One region of the Kitasatospora sp. NPDC093102 genome, then DNA from elsewhere that is predicted to be linked to it. Evidence: riboswitches for the same ligand, from Rfam matches in the RefSeq annotation. Region 1 holds a riboswitch; the other holds the start of a gene.
The links. A riboswitch is a leader RNA that binds a small molecule or an ion and turns the genes downstream of it on or off. The one in region 1 is predicted to bind cobalamin.
Positions count from the first base shown of each region.

Region 2: it holds a riboswitch for cobalamin, as region 1 does, so the genes downstream of both, metE (5-methyltetrahydropteroyltriglutamate--homocysteine S-methyltransferase) here and AB0O11_RS31010 (cobalamin biosynthesis protein) in region 1, are expected to answer to the same signal.

Region 1 is NZ_JBFBFA010000037.1:65,327-72,774, reverse strand. It holds gene AB0O11_RS31020 (hypothetical protein) at 1-619, opposite strand, end outside; gene AB0O11_RS31015 (alpha/beta hydrolase) at 1,275-2,381, opposite strand; cobalamin riboswitch at 2,767-2,900, shown strand; gene AB0O11_RS31010 (cobalamin biosynthesis protein) at 3,008-4,000, shown strand; gene AB0O11_RS31005 (cobyric acid synthase) at 3,997-5,535, shown strand; gene AB0O11_RS31000 (putative cobaltochelatase) at 5,618-7,448, shown strand, end outside.
Region 2 is NZ_JBFBFA010000048.1:32,662-40,109, forward strand. It holds gene AB0O11_RS34070 (ATP-binding cassette domain-containing protein) at 1-155, shown strand, start outside; gene AB0O11_RS34075 (ECF transporter S component) at 152-1,000, shown strand; gene AB0O11_RS34080 (hypothetical protein) at 1,016-1,336, shown strand; cobalamin riboswitch at 1,418-1,641, shown strand; gene metE (5-methyltetrahydropteroyltriglutamate--homocysteine S-methyltransferase) at 1,804-4,119, shown strand; partial or broken gene AB0O11_RS34090 (short-chain fatty acyl-CoA regulator family protein) at 4,204-5,639, shown strand; gene AB0O11_RS34095 (bifunctional 2-methylcitrate synthase/citrate synthase) at 5,657-6,799, opposite strand; gene prpB (methylisocitrate lyase) at 6,830-7,448, opposite strand, start outside.

The DNA of each region.
Region 1 (7,448 bases):
CGGCCACGTCCGAGGGCGCGGCCGGGGTGTCGATCTGCGGCGCGCGGCAGGTGCCGCGGACAGCGGAAACGGCCGAGGCCGCGTGCGGCACCGGCGACAGGCCCGGTCCGCCGAGGCCGGCGCCGACCCGGCGCTCGTCCAGGCCACGGCGCAGCAGTTCCAGCAGCTCGCTCTCGGCGACCGGGCCGTCCACCAGGTGCAGGAAGGAGAGCAGCTGCGGGGCCTGGTCCACGGCCTGCCCGGCCAGTACGGCGAACACGCCGCGCAGCGCGGCGGGCGGCACCGGGGCGAGCAGGGTCCAGGCGTCGAACAGCGCCGACCAGCCGCGAACCACGGCCTCGTCGTCGTGCTCCCAGGCGTGCAGCCGCCAGCCGGGGCCGGCTCCGCCGTCACGGGCCTCCACCAGGCCCACCAGCAGCGCCTGCCCCCACGCCTTGGCGGCGGCGCCGACCGTCATGGCCAGTGCCCGGCCCGCCGCGCGGGCGTCCTCCGGGAGCAGCTCACCGCGCTTGTCGACCTCGGCCAGCTCGCCGGCCCAGCGGGCGACCCGCACGGCGTCCACCAGCATCCGTCGGGCCAGCGGCGCCAGCTCGGCGGGTGCCGGGAAGCCCTCCGGCACGGGAACCCGACCCCGCCCGGGAGCCGGAGCGGGCCCTCGTCGCCGGGGTACTCCGTTACGGGGGACACCCGCCCCGCCCGGCCTGCCACCGGTGGGCCGGTGGGCCGTTCCGGGGAGACGGGTCACCGTCGCACCGGTACCGATCGTCGGTGGGAGCGGGGCATCACGGTCGCGCGGGTTCCGAGACGTCACGTCGAGCAGTCTTCCCCTTGTACCGGCCTTCTGTCACATCCGGTTGTCCGTACGACCGGGCGACCGGCGGCGGCACCTCCGCAAGATCGGGCAACAGCGGCAAACCGCCTGGCTGGAAACGTGTGACCCGGCCATGCCACTGGCGCCACCCCGGTCGCCGAGAATGCTCGACCGATCACCGTGCGTACGGGTGGGGGGTAAGGGGTCGGTCCAATTGTCGCCCCTGACGGCAGGGGGCTTTTCGCGCGGGGAATCCGCTCCGCCGACTTCCCGCGGGACTGTCCAGCCCGAATCCGGACGGATGGCGGACGGGGTGGCGGGGTCATGCTGCACGAGAAGTCGGACCGGCCGACTTTTCGCGCATGCCCGGCGAAAAGGCAGAAACGTTCATTCGTGGACGGCGGAATCCTCGCCGGAAAACCCGGTGGGGCTCAGCCGAAACCGCTCGCACGGCCAGGGGGGGCTACAGCAGCGGCGTGAGCCAGCGGCGGAGGAGCTCGGTGTAGTGGTCGGGGGCGGTGTTCCAGAGGGTGGCGTGGTCGGCGCCGGGGAACGTCTGGAGGCTGACCACGTCGGGGCGGGCGGCAGCCAGCTTCTCCGCGCTGCCGAAGGGGGCTATCCGGTCCTCGGGGCTGTGCAGCAGGAGAGTGGGCACGCGCAGGTCGGTGCCCTCGGCGATGCGGCCGAAGTCGGCGAGGTCGACGCCGGTGCGGCCCTCGGCGGCGAGGGCGCCGAGTTCGGCGGCGACGCCCTGGAAGCCGGCCCGGGCGGCGTCCCGGCGGGCGGAGGCCGGGAGGTCGAGCACGGGCGAGTCGAGGATCAGCCCGCGGATGGCGTGCGACCAGGCGGAGCGGGCCGCCGTCCGGAGGACCGTGGTCGCCCCGAGGGACCAGCCGTAGAGGATCACCGCGCCCGCACCGCTGTCGAACGCCAGCCCTACCGCCGACTCGATGTCTCGCCACTCGGTCTCGCCGAAATGGGTCAGCCCGTCGGGGGAGGCGGGGGCGCCCTGGTCGCCGCGGTAGGTGACGGCGAGGGCGGGCAGGCCGAGCCGGTCGAGGACGGGGAGCACCGGGAGGGTCTGCTGGCGGTCGGCTTCGGGGCCGTGCACCAGGATCACCCAGGTGCCGCGTTTGCCGTCGAGCTGCCAGGCGGGCAGCGCACCGAGCTCGCCCTCGGCGATGGTGTCGGCGAAGGCGAGGCCGAACGCCTCGGTGGGGTCGCCGAGGTGGACCCGGGGAGTGAGGCGGACCTCGGTACCGGCGGTGAGGGTGCCCCGGTCGGCACGGACCAGGCGGCGGGTGACGCCCCGTTCGTCGCTGCGCAGGACCTCCTCGACGACCGCGTGCCCACCGTCCGCCCACTCGACCGCCCAGCGGCCGGGGCGCAGGCTCTCGGGGCTGCGGGTGAAGGTGACCCGGCCGGGGGCGAGGCTGTGGACCAGGATCGGACCGGACTCCTGGACGGCGGTCGCCGGACGGACCATCTGCTCGGAGGCCCGACGGCCGATCACCAGCACGGCGGCCCCGACCGCTGCGGCCGCCACGACGGCGGCGGTTCCCCATCGCATTTCGCTCCCCGCTCTGTTGGTCACGGACCGGACGGTGTTCGAGCACCAGTCCACCGGCGCCCCGCCCGCCCGGCCACCGGGCTAGGCCGTCCGGGTGACCCCAGCGGCGACCCGACGGTGCCGGGGAGAGGCCGGCAGCGGGCGGTGAAGGAGTCGACGATGGGGCGACGGGGGGCCTTCCGCGGAGCATGCCACCGGAAGGCCGCCGTGGAGCGCGATACGGCACCGGCCGCCGAACGCGCGAAGCGGCACCGGGCCGATGCCGCGCTGGGCGATCCCACAGGGTGTCAGTCGGCGGCGCCCGCGTGTGACCAACCCCTCCGCGACCTCGGTTGACTCCCGGTTCGGGCCCGTGATGGGATCCTGGGGCCAAACGGAGGCATGGAGAGGAAGCCGGTGGAAGTCCGGCGCGGTCCCGCCACTGTCACCGGGGAGCACGCTCGGAACATCGCCACGGCGGGCCGTCGACGGCCGCTGGAAGGCTCCGGGAGTGCGTTCGACCCGGAAGCCAGGAGACTCTCGCCCCCGTCACGTCGATCCAGGGCGCGGACCCTGAGTGAGGACACGCACGCGATGCAGGCTGCCCCGCCCCGCCGGACTCCGAGCTGCCTTCCGCCGTGCCACCGATGACCCCGCCGGCACCTTCTCCGTCTCCGCGCACGCTGACCTGCGCCGCCGCGTTCGCGCTCGGCGCCGTCGCGGGCTACGCCGCCGACGCCCGCTTCGCCGACCCCCGCCGGGGCCACCCGGTCGCCGTCTTCGGCACCGCCGCGACCCGGCTGGAGCGGAGGCTGTGGCGCGACGACCGCGGTGCCGGGGCCGGGTACACGGCGCTGTGCGTGGGCGCGGTGGCGGCGGGCGCGCTCGCCCTGGACCGTACGGTGGGCCGGCGCCCGCTGGGCCGGGCTGCGCTGGCGGCGGCCGCGACCTGGACGGTGCTCGGCGGCACCTCGCTGACCCGGGAGGCGCGCACCATCGGCCGTTCGCTGACCGCGGGCGACCTCGCGGCCGCCCGCGAGCGGCTGCCGCACCTGTGCGGGCGGGATCCGAGCGCGCTGGACGGGCAGCAGATCGCCCGGGCGGTGGTCGAGTCGGTGGCCGAGAACACGGCCGACGCCGTGGTGAACGCGCTGACCTGGGGCGCCCTGGCCGGCACCCCCGGCCTGCTGGCCTTCCGTGCCGTGAACACCCTGGACGCCATGGTGGGCCACCGCTCGCCGCGCTACGCCCGGTTCGGCTGGGCCTCGGCCCGGCTGGACGACCTGGCGGGCTGGCCGGGAGCCCGGCTGACGGCGCTGCTGACGGTGGCCGCCGCACCCGAGCCCCGGACGGCCTGGCGGGTCTGGCGGCGCGACGGCTCCGCGCACCCGAGCCCGAACGCGGGCCAGGCGGAGTCGGCGTTCGCCGGCGCGGTCGGCGTGCGGCTGGGCGGGACGCTGCAGTACGGCGAGCGGATCGAGCACCGGCCGGTCCTGGGCGCAGAGCTGCGGCCGGTGACGGTGGACGACATCGAGCGGGCCTGCGCGCTCTCCCGGCGGGTGGGCGCACTGGCGCTGGGTACGACGGTCGCGGGGCACGTCCTGCTGCGGGCGTTCCTGGGGAAGAGGGGAAGGGCATGACGAACGCGCTGCTGGTCGCGGGGACGACCTCGGACGCGGGCAAGAGCGTGGTGACGGCCGGGATCTGCCGTTGGCTCGCCCGCCAGGGCGTGCGGGTCGCGCCGTTCAAGGCGCAGAACATGTCGCTCAACTCCTTCGTCACCGCCGACGGCGCCGAGATCGGCCGCGCCCAGGCGATGCAGGCGCAGGCCGCCCGGGTGGAGCCGGAGGCGGCGATGAACCCGGTGCTGCTGAAGCCGGGCGCGGACGGCCGGAGCCAGGTGGTGCTGCTCGGCCGGCCGGTGGCCGAGGTGGGCGCACTGGACTACCGCGAGCGCAAGCCCGTTCTGCTGGAGCGCGCCCTGGAGTGCCTGGCCGACCTGCGCCGCCGCTACGACGTGGTGGTCTGCGAGGGCGCAGGCTCGCCCGCCGAGATCAACCTGCGCGACCGCGACATCGCCAACATGGGCCTGGCCACGGCCGCCGCCCTGCCGGTGGTGGTGGTCGGGGACATCGACCGCGGCGGGGTCTTCGCGGCGATGTACGGGACGCTGGCGCTGCTGTCGGCGGAGGACCAGCGGCACGTGGCGGGCTGGTTCGTCAACAAGTTCCGCGGCGACGCGCGGCTGCTGGCACCCGGGCTGGAGATGCTGCACCGGCTGACCGGCCGTCCGGTGCTGGGCACACTGCCGATGCTGCCCGGGCTCTGGCTGGACGCGGAGGACTCGCTGGACCTGTCCACGGTGGTGGACCGGGCGGACGGGCCCGGGCCGCTCGGCGCGGACGTGCTGCGGGTGGCCGTGGTGCGCTTCCCGCGGCTGTCCAACTTCACCGACGTGGACGCGCTCGCGCAGGAGCCGGGCGTGCTGGTGCGCTGGGCGACCAGGCCGGAGGAACTGGCCGACGCCGACCTGGTGGTGCTGCCCGGTACCCGGGCCACCGTCGCCGACCTCGCCTGGCTGCGCGAGCGCGGCCTGGAGCCGGCCCTGAAGGCGCGGGCGGCGGCCGGGCTGCCGGTCCTCGGGGTCTGCGGCGGCTACCAGATGCTGGCGCACTCGATCGTGGACGAGGTCGAGTCCAAGTCGGGTGCCGTCGAGGGCCTCGGCCTGTTGCCGACGCGCGTGCGGTTCGGCATCGAGAAGGTGCTGGCACGGCCGGTCGGCGAGGCCTACGGGCAGCGGGTGGAGGGTTACGAGATCCACCACGGGGTGGTGGCGGTCGAAGGCGGCGATGCGTTCGTCTCCGATGACCGGGGGCGGAGTCTGGACGGCTGCCGGGTGGGCTCGGTCTGGGGCACGACCTGGCACGGCGTGCTGGAGAACGACGGGTTCCGCCGCGAACTCCTGCGTGAGGTCGCCGAGTTGTCCGGCCGGGCGTTCGTCCCGGCACCGGACACCTCCTTCGCCGCGGCGCGCGAGGCCCGGCTGGACCGGCTGGGCGACCTGATCGAGGAGCACGCGGACACCGACGCGCTGTGGAAGCTGATCGAGGGCGGAGTGCCGGCGGCCGGATCGCTGCCGTTCGTCCCGCCCGGGGCCCCTGGGAGTGACGCATGAGCCGGGTACGACAGCAGAGCCGGACGGGACCGCAGGACCAGGCAGGGCCACAGGGCCGGACACGACAGGAGTGGGGTACGGCATGAGTGACGTCCGCTATCCGTTCACCGCGATCGTCGGCATGGCCGACCTGCGGCTGGGACTGCTGCTGAACGCGGTCTCCCCGGCCGTGGGCGGCGTGCTGGTGCGCGGCGAGAAGGGCACCGCGAAGTCGACCATGGTGCGCGCGCTGGCCGGCCTGCTGCCGGCCATCGCCGCCGTGGACGACTGCCGCTTCGCCTGCGACCCGGCCACACCCGACCCGCAGTGCCCGGACGGGCCGCACGTCTCCCCGTCCGCCTCCGAACGGCCTTCCCAGCTGGTCGAGTTGCCGGTCGGCGTGGCCGAGGACCGGATCGTCGGCTCGCTCGACCTGGAGCGGGCGCTGGCCGAGGGCGTCAAGGCGTACGAGCCCGGGCTGCTCGCCAGGGCACACCGCGGCGTGCTCTACATCGACGAGGTGAACCTGCTCCAGGACCACGTGGTGGACCTGCTGCTGGACGCCGCCGCGATGGGCCGCTCCTACGTCGAGCGGGAGGGCGTGTCGGTGCGGCACGCGGCCCGGTTCCTGCTGGTCGGCACGATGAACCCGGAGGAGGGCGAGCTGCGTCCGCAACTGCTCGACCGGTTCGGTCTGACCGTCGAGATCGCCGCCACCCGGGACCCGGCCGAGCGCGCCGAGGTGGTCCGCCGCCGCCTCGCGTACGACGCGGACCCGGCCGGCTTCGCCGCGCGATTCGCCCAGGAGGAGCGGGCACTCGCCGAACACATCATCACGGCCCGGGAGTTGCTGCCCAAGGTCGAGCTGACAGATGTGGCACTGCGTCAGATCACCGCCGTGTGCGCCGCGTTCGAGGTGGACGGGCTGCGCGCGGACATCGTGATGGCCCGCACCGCCGTCGCGCTGGCCGCCTGGGACGGGCGCACCGAGGTGCTGGAGGAGGACGTCCGCAAGGCCGCCCAGCTGGCGCTGCCGCACCGGCGCCGCCGCAACCCCTTCGACGCGCCGGGGCTGGACGAGGAGCAGCTGGACCGGACGCTGGAGGAGCACGCCCAGCAGGAGGACCCGGAGCCCGAGGGCGACGGACCCGGCCCGGACGGCGACGGTGGACCGGAGGGCGGCCCGGACGGGGGGCCGGAAGACGGCGGTCCGGACGGACGCGGCCCCGATGGCGGTGGCCCCGACGGCGGTGGCGCGCCCGAACCGTCGGACGGCGGCCCCGAGGTGTCCGCCACCGAGAGTGCCGGGGAGCCCGCCCAGTCGCCCGTGCCGGCCCAACACCCCTCCCCCGCGCGGGAGTCGGCGCCGGTCGCGGCCGGGGACCCGTACCGGACCCGGCTGTTCACCGTGCGGGGCACCGGGCACGGTGCCCAGGGCCGCCGCTCCCCCGCCGAGACGACCGGCGGGCACACCATCCGCGCCCGCCGCCCGCAGGGCGCGCTCGGCCGGCTGCACCTGACCGCGACCCTCCAGGCCGCCGCGCCGCACCAGGCCGCGCGCGGGCGCAGCGGCCGGGCACTGGTGCTGCACAAGGACGACTTCCGCGAACAGGTCCGCCAGGGACGGGAGTCCAACCTGGTGCTGTTCGTGGTGGACGCCTCCGGCTCGATGGCCGCCCGGCAGCGGATGACCGCCGTCAAGGGCGCGGTGCTGTCGCTGCTGATGGACTCCTACCAGCGCCGCGACAAGATCGGCATGATCACCTTCCGGGGCGCGGGCGCCGAGCTGGCGCTGCCGCCCACCTCCTCGGTGGAGGTCGGCGCGGCCCGGCTGGAGTCGCTGCCCACCGGCGGGCGGACCCCGCTGGCCGCCGGCCTGCTGCGCGCGCACGAGGTGCTGCGGGTGGAACGGCTGCGCGACCCGAACCGGCGCC
Region 2 (7,448 bases), on a different contig from region 1:
CCGAGGGCGAGATCGTCGCCGACGGACCGACCGCCGAGGTCATCGTCGCCTCGCCCACGTTCGCCCCGCAAGCCGCCAAGATCCTCGCCCCACTCGCCTATCTGACGACACGACAGGTCGGGGCGGCCCTGGAAGCGACGGAGGCCACCCGATGACCGCCGTCCGGATCCCCGGCCGGGCCCGCATCGTCGTCGCCCTGGCCGCCTTCATCGGCCTGGTCGCCTTCACCTGGCCGTTCGTCGTCGCCCCCGGAAAGTTCGGTTCCAACTACGCCCCGCCGCTGATCTTCGGAGCGCTGCTCGTCCTGGTGCTCGCCGTCGTCATCGCGGAGATCTCGGCCGGCGGCATCGACGCCAAGGCCCTCGCCATGCTCGGCGTGCTGTCGGCCGTCAACGCCGGACTCCGGCCCCTCGGCGCCGGGACCGCCGGAGTGGAGACGGTCTTCTTCACCCTCGTCCTGGCGGGCCGCGTCTTCGGCCCCGGCTTCGGCTTCACCCTCGGCTGCACCTCGCTGTTCGCCTCAGCCTTGCTCACCGGCGGAGTCGGCCCCTGGATGCCTTACCAGATGTTCGGCTGCGCCTTCGTCGGCATGCTCGCCGGGCTGCTGCCGAAGGCCCGGCGGGGCTGGGAAGTTCCGATGCTGGCCGTGTACGGGGCCTTCTCCGGCTACCTTTTCGGCTTCCTGCTGAACCTGTCCTTCTGGCCGTTCTCGACCGACCCGAACAGCTCCATCGCCTACCTCCCCGGCCTGCCCTTCACCGAACAGTGGCACCGCTACCTGCTCTTCGACCTCGCCACTTCGCTCGGCTGGGACACCGGCCGGGCCGTCACCACCCTGACCGCCCTGCTCGTCGTCGGGCCGGCCGTCCTGACCGTCTTCCGCCGCGCGGCCCGCCGCGCCAACTTCGAGCCCACGGTGCATTTCGAGGCCCCGCACGGTCCGGACGGCACGGTAGGGCCGCAAACCGCCGCGCAGCCCACGGGGCAGGCGCACTCCTGAACCGAAAGGCCAACCATGGTGCCCAAGCCCGCGAAGCACCGGACGATGACGCTGAACGGGGCCAACGTCGTCGTCCTGACCCCGGAACAGCACGCCGGCCTCGAATCCGCACGCCGCCAGCTGGGCGGGGCGCAGGCGCAGGTCGCCAGGATGAAGCTCGACCTCCACCGGGAACGGCAACTCCTGGGCGAAGCCCAACGGGTGCTGGCGAGCATCCCCGCCGACCAGATCGAGCGGCTGGACGGCCGGCTGGGACCGGGCCGAGGCCTGCCCGAACTGCTCGCGGACATCCGCGCTGCCCTGCCGCGCACGCCGGACGCCTCGCCGCGAACCTGACCGTCGGCCCGTGAGCCGAGGCGGGGTCTCATCATTCGGACACGTTCCGTGATTTTCGCGTCAGGCCAAGACCTTTGCCCCTAAGCTGGCCGCGCAGCTGGTTCGCCCTGTCCGCCAGGCAGGCGCGTCGCAAGAGGGAACCCGGTGGGAATCCGGGACTGCCCCGCAGCGGTGAGTGGGAACGACCGCCGTCATACGCACTGGGCCCGGGACGGGTCTGGGAAGCGACGGCCAGTAGGTGTCCGCCTTCCAGGGGTTGGACGTGCCCGCGAGTCCGAAGACCTGCCACTGCCCGTACGCGACCGTTCGCGTGCGGCTATCCGGTGACCTCGTGGGCGGGTCGGCGACCATACCAGGCGGATCAGGCCCCGTACGTTTCGTGGCGGCCGCCGCCCGGTTCGTCATCCCTTCGCGTCCTCGTCCCGTCCCCGGGTACTTGAGGAGACAGACTCGCGAAGGAGAGTCCCTTGACCACGAAGTCCGCAGCCGCGGCGAGCGTCGCCACCGTGTACGGCTACCCCCGCCAGGGCAGGGGCCGGGAGCTCAAGAAGGCGATCGAGGGGTACTGGAAGGGCTCGGTCACCGCCGAGGCGCTGCTGGCCACGGCCGCAGACCTGCGCCGCGGGAACTGGCAGCAGCTCGCCGACTCCGGCATCGAGGAGGTCCCGACCGGTGACTTCTCGCTCTACGACCACGTGCTGGACACCACCGTCGCCGTCGGTGCGATCCCTCCCCGCCACCGGGAGGCAGTCGACGCTGACCCGCTGGACGGCTACTTCGCGATGGCGCGCGGCACCCAGGACGTCGCACCGCTGGAGATGACCAAGTGGTTCGACACCAACTACCACTACCTCGTCCCGGAGTTGGGCCCGGACACCGCCTTCGCCGCGAACCCGGCCAAGGCCGTCGCCGAGCTCAAGGAGGCCCTCGCACTCGGCCATGACGCCCGGCCGGTGCTGGTCGGGCCGGTGACCTACCTGCTGCTCGCCAAGCCGGCGCCCGGCGCCGCAGCCGACTTCCAGCCGATCACCCTGCTGGACCGGCTGCTGCCGGTCTACGCCCGCTTGCTCGCCGACCTGAAGGCCGCCGGCGCCACCTGGGTGCAACTGGACGAGCCCGCCCTGGTGCAGGACCGCACCCCGGCCGAGCTCAACGCAGCCGCCCGCGCCTACCGCGAACTGGGCGGCCTCGCGCAGCGGCCCAAGCTGCTGGTCGCGAGCTACTACGACCGGCTCGGCGACGCGCTGCCGGTCCTCGCCAAGGCCCCGGTCGAGGGTCTGGCGCTGGACTTCACCGGCCCGGCCGCCGCCAACCTCGACGACCTCGCCGCCGTCGGCGGGCTGCCCGGCAAGCGGCTGGTGGCGGGGGTGATCGACGGGCGCAACATCTGGATCAACGACCTGGAGAAGTCGCTGGCGACCCTGGCCACCCTCCTGGGCCTCGCGGACACCGTGGACGTGGCGCCGTCCTGCTCTCTGCTGCACGTGCCGATCGACGCAACCCTCGAACGCGACATCGACCCGCAGATCGCCCGCTGGCTCGCGTTCGCCAAGCAGAAGGCCGCCGAGGCGGCGCTGCTCGCCCGCGGCCTGCACGAGGGCACCGGCGCGATCACCGCCGAGCTCGCCGCCAACCGCGCCGACCTCGCCTCCCGCGCCACCTCCCCGATCACCCGCGACCCGGCCGTGCGCACCAGGGCCGCCGCCGTCACCGCGGACGACGCCCGTCGCGCCCAGCCCTACCCCGTCCGGGCCGAGGCCCAGCGCGCCCGCCTCGGCCTGCCACTGCTGCCGACCACCACCATCGGCTCCTTCCCGCAGACCACCGAACTGCGCCTCGCCCGAGCCGACCTGACGGCCGGACGGATCGACTTCGTCGCCTACCGGGAGCGGATGGAGGCCGAGGTCCGCGAGGTCATCGCCTACCAGGAGAAGGCCGGCCTGGACGTCCTGGTGCACGGCGAGCCCGAGCGCAACGACATGGTCCAGTACTTCGCCGAACAGCTCACCGGCTACCTCGCCACCCGGCACGGCTGGGTCCAGTCCTACGGCACCCGCTACGTGCGCCCGCCGGTCCTCGCCGGGGACATCTCCCGCCCGCACCCGATGACCGTCGACTGGTTCCGCTACGCACAAGGCCTGACCGGCCGTCCGGTCAAGGGCATGCTCACCGGCCCGGTCACCATGCTCGCCTGGTCCTTCGTCCGCGACGACCAGCCGCTCGCCGACACCGCCCGGCAGGTGGCCCTCGCCCTGCGCGACGAGGTCACCGACCTGGAGGCCGCCGGCGCGGCCGTCGTCCAGGTGGACGAACCGGCCCTTCGCGAGATCCTGCCCCTGCGGGCCGCCGACCGCCCGGCGTACCTGACGTGGGCCACCGAGGCCTTCCGCCTCGCCACCTCCGGGGTACGGGCCGACACCCAGATCCACACCCACATGTGCTACGCGGAGTTCGGCGCCGTCATGAAGGCGATCGACGAGCTTGACGCGGACGTCATCTCGCTGGAGGCCACCCGCTCCCACATGGAGGTGGCCGACGAACTCGCCGAGGCGGGCTACCCGCGCGAGGTCGGCCCCGGCGTCTGGGACATCCACTCCCCGCGCGTCCCGAGCACCGAGGAGGCCGTGTCCCTGCTGCGCGCCGGCCTCGCCGCGATCCCGGCCGACCGGCTCTGGGTCAACCCGGACTGCGGGCTGAAGACCCGCGGCTGGCCGGAGACCCGCGCCTCCCTGGAGAGCCTGGTAGGCGCCGCCCGCCTGCTGCGCGAGGAACTGGCCGGCTGACGCGCCGGTACGGGATCACAAGGGGCGGGCACGGCGGCACGCGCCGTGCCCGCCCCGGTGCAGAGCAGAGGAGCACGTCGCACCATGGCACGTCCCGCCGGACGCAAGATCTTCGCCCACGCCAAGCTGCGCCGGCTCCGTCGCGAGCACGGCATGAACCAGGTCGAACTGGCCCACGAGCTCGGCATCTCGACCAGCTACCTCAACCAGATCGAGCACAGCCAGCGCCCGCTCACCGCCGCCGTGCTGCTGCGGATCGCCGAGGTGTTCGGCGTGGACCCGGAGTTCTTCTCCGAGGCCGACGAGGAACGCCTCGCCACCGACCTGCGCGCCGCCCTCGCGGACGAGGCGTGCGGCGGCCCCGTCGCGGCGGAGGAGATCGCGGAGGTGAGCCGGAACCACCCGGATGTGGCCCGGGCACTGGTCGCGCTGCACCGTCGGTACCGCGAAGCGGCCACCAGGGTCGCCGAACTCGGGGACCCCGCCGGATCCGCGGCGCTGGCGCGGGCCGAACCCCATGACGAGGTGCGCGACTTCTTCTACGCGCACCACAACCACATCGCCTCCCTGGACGAGGCGGCCGAACGCACCGCGTCCGCCCTCGCGACGGTCACGGCCGGCCGCACGGCGGCCGCGCTCGTGGGCCGCCTCCAGGAGCGGCACGGGGTGCGTGTCGTCGACACCGACCCCCGACAGCACGCGGAGATGCGCCGGTTCGACGCTGCGAGCGACACACTGAGGCTCTCGCCCCGGCTGACCGACGGCCAGCGGGCCTTCCAACTCGCCACCCAGCTCGCGTTGCTGGAGCATCGGCCGCTGCTGGACGCGCTGGTCGCGGCAGCCGGACCGGGTCTCACCTCGCCCCAGGCCGTCGACCTGGCCAGGATCGGCCTCGCCAACTACTTCGCCGGCGCGCTGCTGATGCCCTACTCCGCCTTCCACGCTGCCGCCGAGGAACTGCGCTACGACATCGAGCTCCTCCAGGCTCGGTTCGGTGTTGGGTTCGAAACCGTCTGCCACCGGCTGAGCACCCTCCAGCGCACCGGGCGCCGGGGCGTGCCGTTCTCCTTCCTCCGCGCGGACCGGGCGGGCAACATCTCCAAGCGCCAGTCCGCGACCGATTTCCACTTCTCCCGCCTCGGCGGCACCTGCCCGCTCTGGACGGTCTACGAGGCCTTCTCCGCGCCCGGCCGGATCCTCACCCAGATCGCCGAAATGTCGGACGGGAAGCGGTACTTCTGGATCGCCCGCACCGTGGCGCACGGCGGCTATGGCCACCGCGCGCCACGCGGTGAGTTCGCCGTCGCGCTCGGCTCTACGCCGAGGGCATCGCCCTGGACGGTCGGCAGGCTGCCACGCCGATCGGTCTGGGCTGCCGGATCTGCGAGCGCACCGACTGTGCCCAGCGCGCCCGGCCGCCGGCCGGTGGCCGGCTCGTGGTGGACCCGGACCGGCGCACCAGGGTGCCCTACCCGGTCGTCGCCGACGGCCGTGACGGTGCGAGCCGCCCGCCGAGGTGACCGGTCGGCCCTGCCGGTCACCCCGGCGGGGAGACCGGCACCGGCCGCTGATCCGGCCCGTCGTAGGAGGCCAGCGGGCGGATCAGGGCGTTGTGGGCGAGTTGCTCGGTGATGTGGGCGGTCCAGCCGGCGACGCGGCTCATCACGAAGATGGGTGTGAAGGCAGGAGTGTCGAAGCCCATCAGGTGGTACGCGAGGCCCGTGGGGTAGTCGAGGTTGGGGTGGATGCCCTTGCGTTCCAGCATCGCCTCGCGCAGTGCGACGTGCAGGGCGGCCAGACGCGTGCTCTCCGGGCCGGCGGTGCGGGAGACCAGGTCGTCCAGTGCGGCCTGCATGATCGGGACGCGGGAGTCGCCGTGCTTGTAGACCCGGTGGCCGAAGCCCATGATCTTCCGTTTGGCGGCCAGGGCTTCGTCCAGCCAGTCGGCGGCGCGGGCCGGGTCCCCGATCTCCTCCAGCATGTGCATCACGGCCTCGTTGGCGCCGCCGTGCAGCGGGCCCTTGAGCGCGCCGATCGCGGCGGTGACGGCGCTGTAGAGGTCGGAGAGGGTGGAGGTGACGACGCGGGCGGTGAACGTCGAGGCGTTGAAGCTGTGCTCGGCGTACAGCACGAGCGAGATCTCGAAACAGCGCACGACCTCGGGGGCGGGCACCGCGCCGAAGCACATGTGGAAGAAGTTCTCCGCGTACCCGAGGTTCGGGTCCGGTGCGATCGGGGCCAGGCCTCGGCGCCGGCGCTGGTCGGCGGCGACGACGGTGGGCAGCTTGGCCAGCAGGGTGAGGGACTTGGCGAGGTTGGACGCCGGGCGGCCGTCGTCCTCGCTGAGGTCCTCGGCGCCGAAGAAGCTGACGGCGGTGCGCAGCACGTCCATCGGGTGGCAGGTCTCGGGCAGCTTGGCGAGCAGCTCGGCGGTGGTGCGGTCGAGCGGTCGCAGGGCGCGCTCGCGGGCCTGGAACTCGCGTAGCTGCGCCTCGTCCGGGAGCTCGCCGTGCCACAGCAGGTGGGCGACCTCCTCGAAGGAGCGGTGGGCGGCCAGGTCCTGGACCGGATAGCCGCGGTAGGTCAGGGAGTTGGTCTCCTGGATGACGGTGGAGATCTCCGTGGTGTCGACGACGACACCGGCGAGGCCGCGGTGGACCTCAGGTGCGGTGGTGGGCATGGATCGGTGCCTCCGGTACGTGGTGGCCGGTCAGGTGCCGGGCGGGAGGGTGAAGTCGAAGACGGCCGAGTCGAAGGCCGAGTACTCCTGGTAGCCGAGGAGTTCGTAGAGCCGGGAGCGGGTCTGCATGCGCGGCAGCAGGGAGGCCTGGGTGCCCTCGGCAGCGATGGTGCGCAGCCCGTCCTCGATCGCGCCCATGGCGAGCCGCAGCAGTGTCACCGGGTAGAGGGCGATGTTGTAGCCGAGGCTCTCCAGGGTGCGGGTGTCCAGCAGTGGGGTCTTGCCGAACTCGGTGAGGTTCGCGAGGAGCGGCACGTCCACCGCCTCACGGAAGGCCTCGTACTCGGAGATGTCGGCGAGGGCTTCCGGGAAGATCGCGTCGGCTCCGGCGTCGACGTAGGCCTTCGCCCGGTCGATCGCCGCAGCGAGTCCTTCGACCGAGCGGGCGTCGGTACGGGCCATCAGGAGGAAGTCGGGGTCGCGACGGGCGTCCACGGCGCCCCTGATCCGACGGACCATCTCCTCGCGGGGCACGACAGCCTTGCCGTCGAGGTGGCCGCAGCGCTTCGGGTTGACCTGGTCCTCCAGATGGAGACCGGCGAGGCCCGCGTCTTCCATCAGCTGGACGGTGCGGGCGGCGTTCATCGGT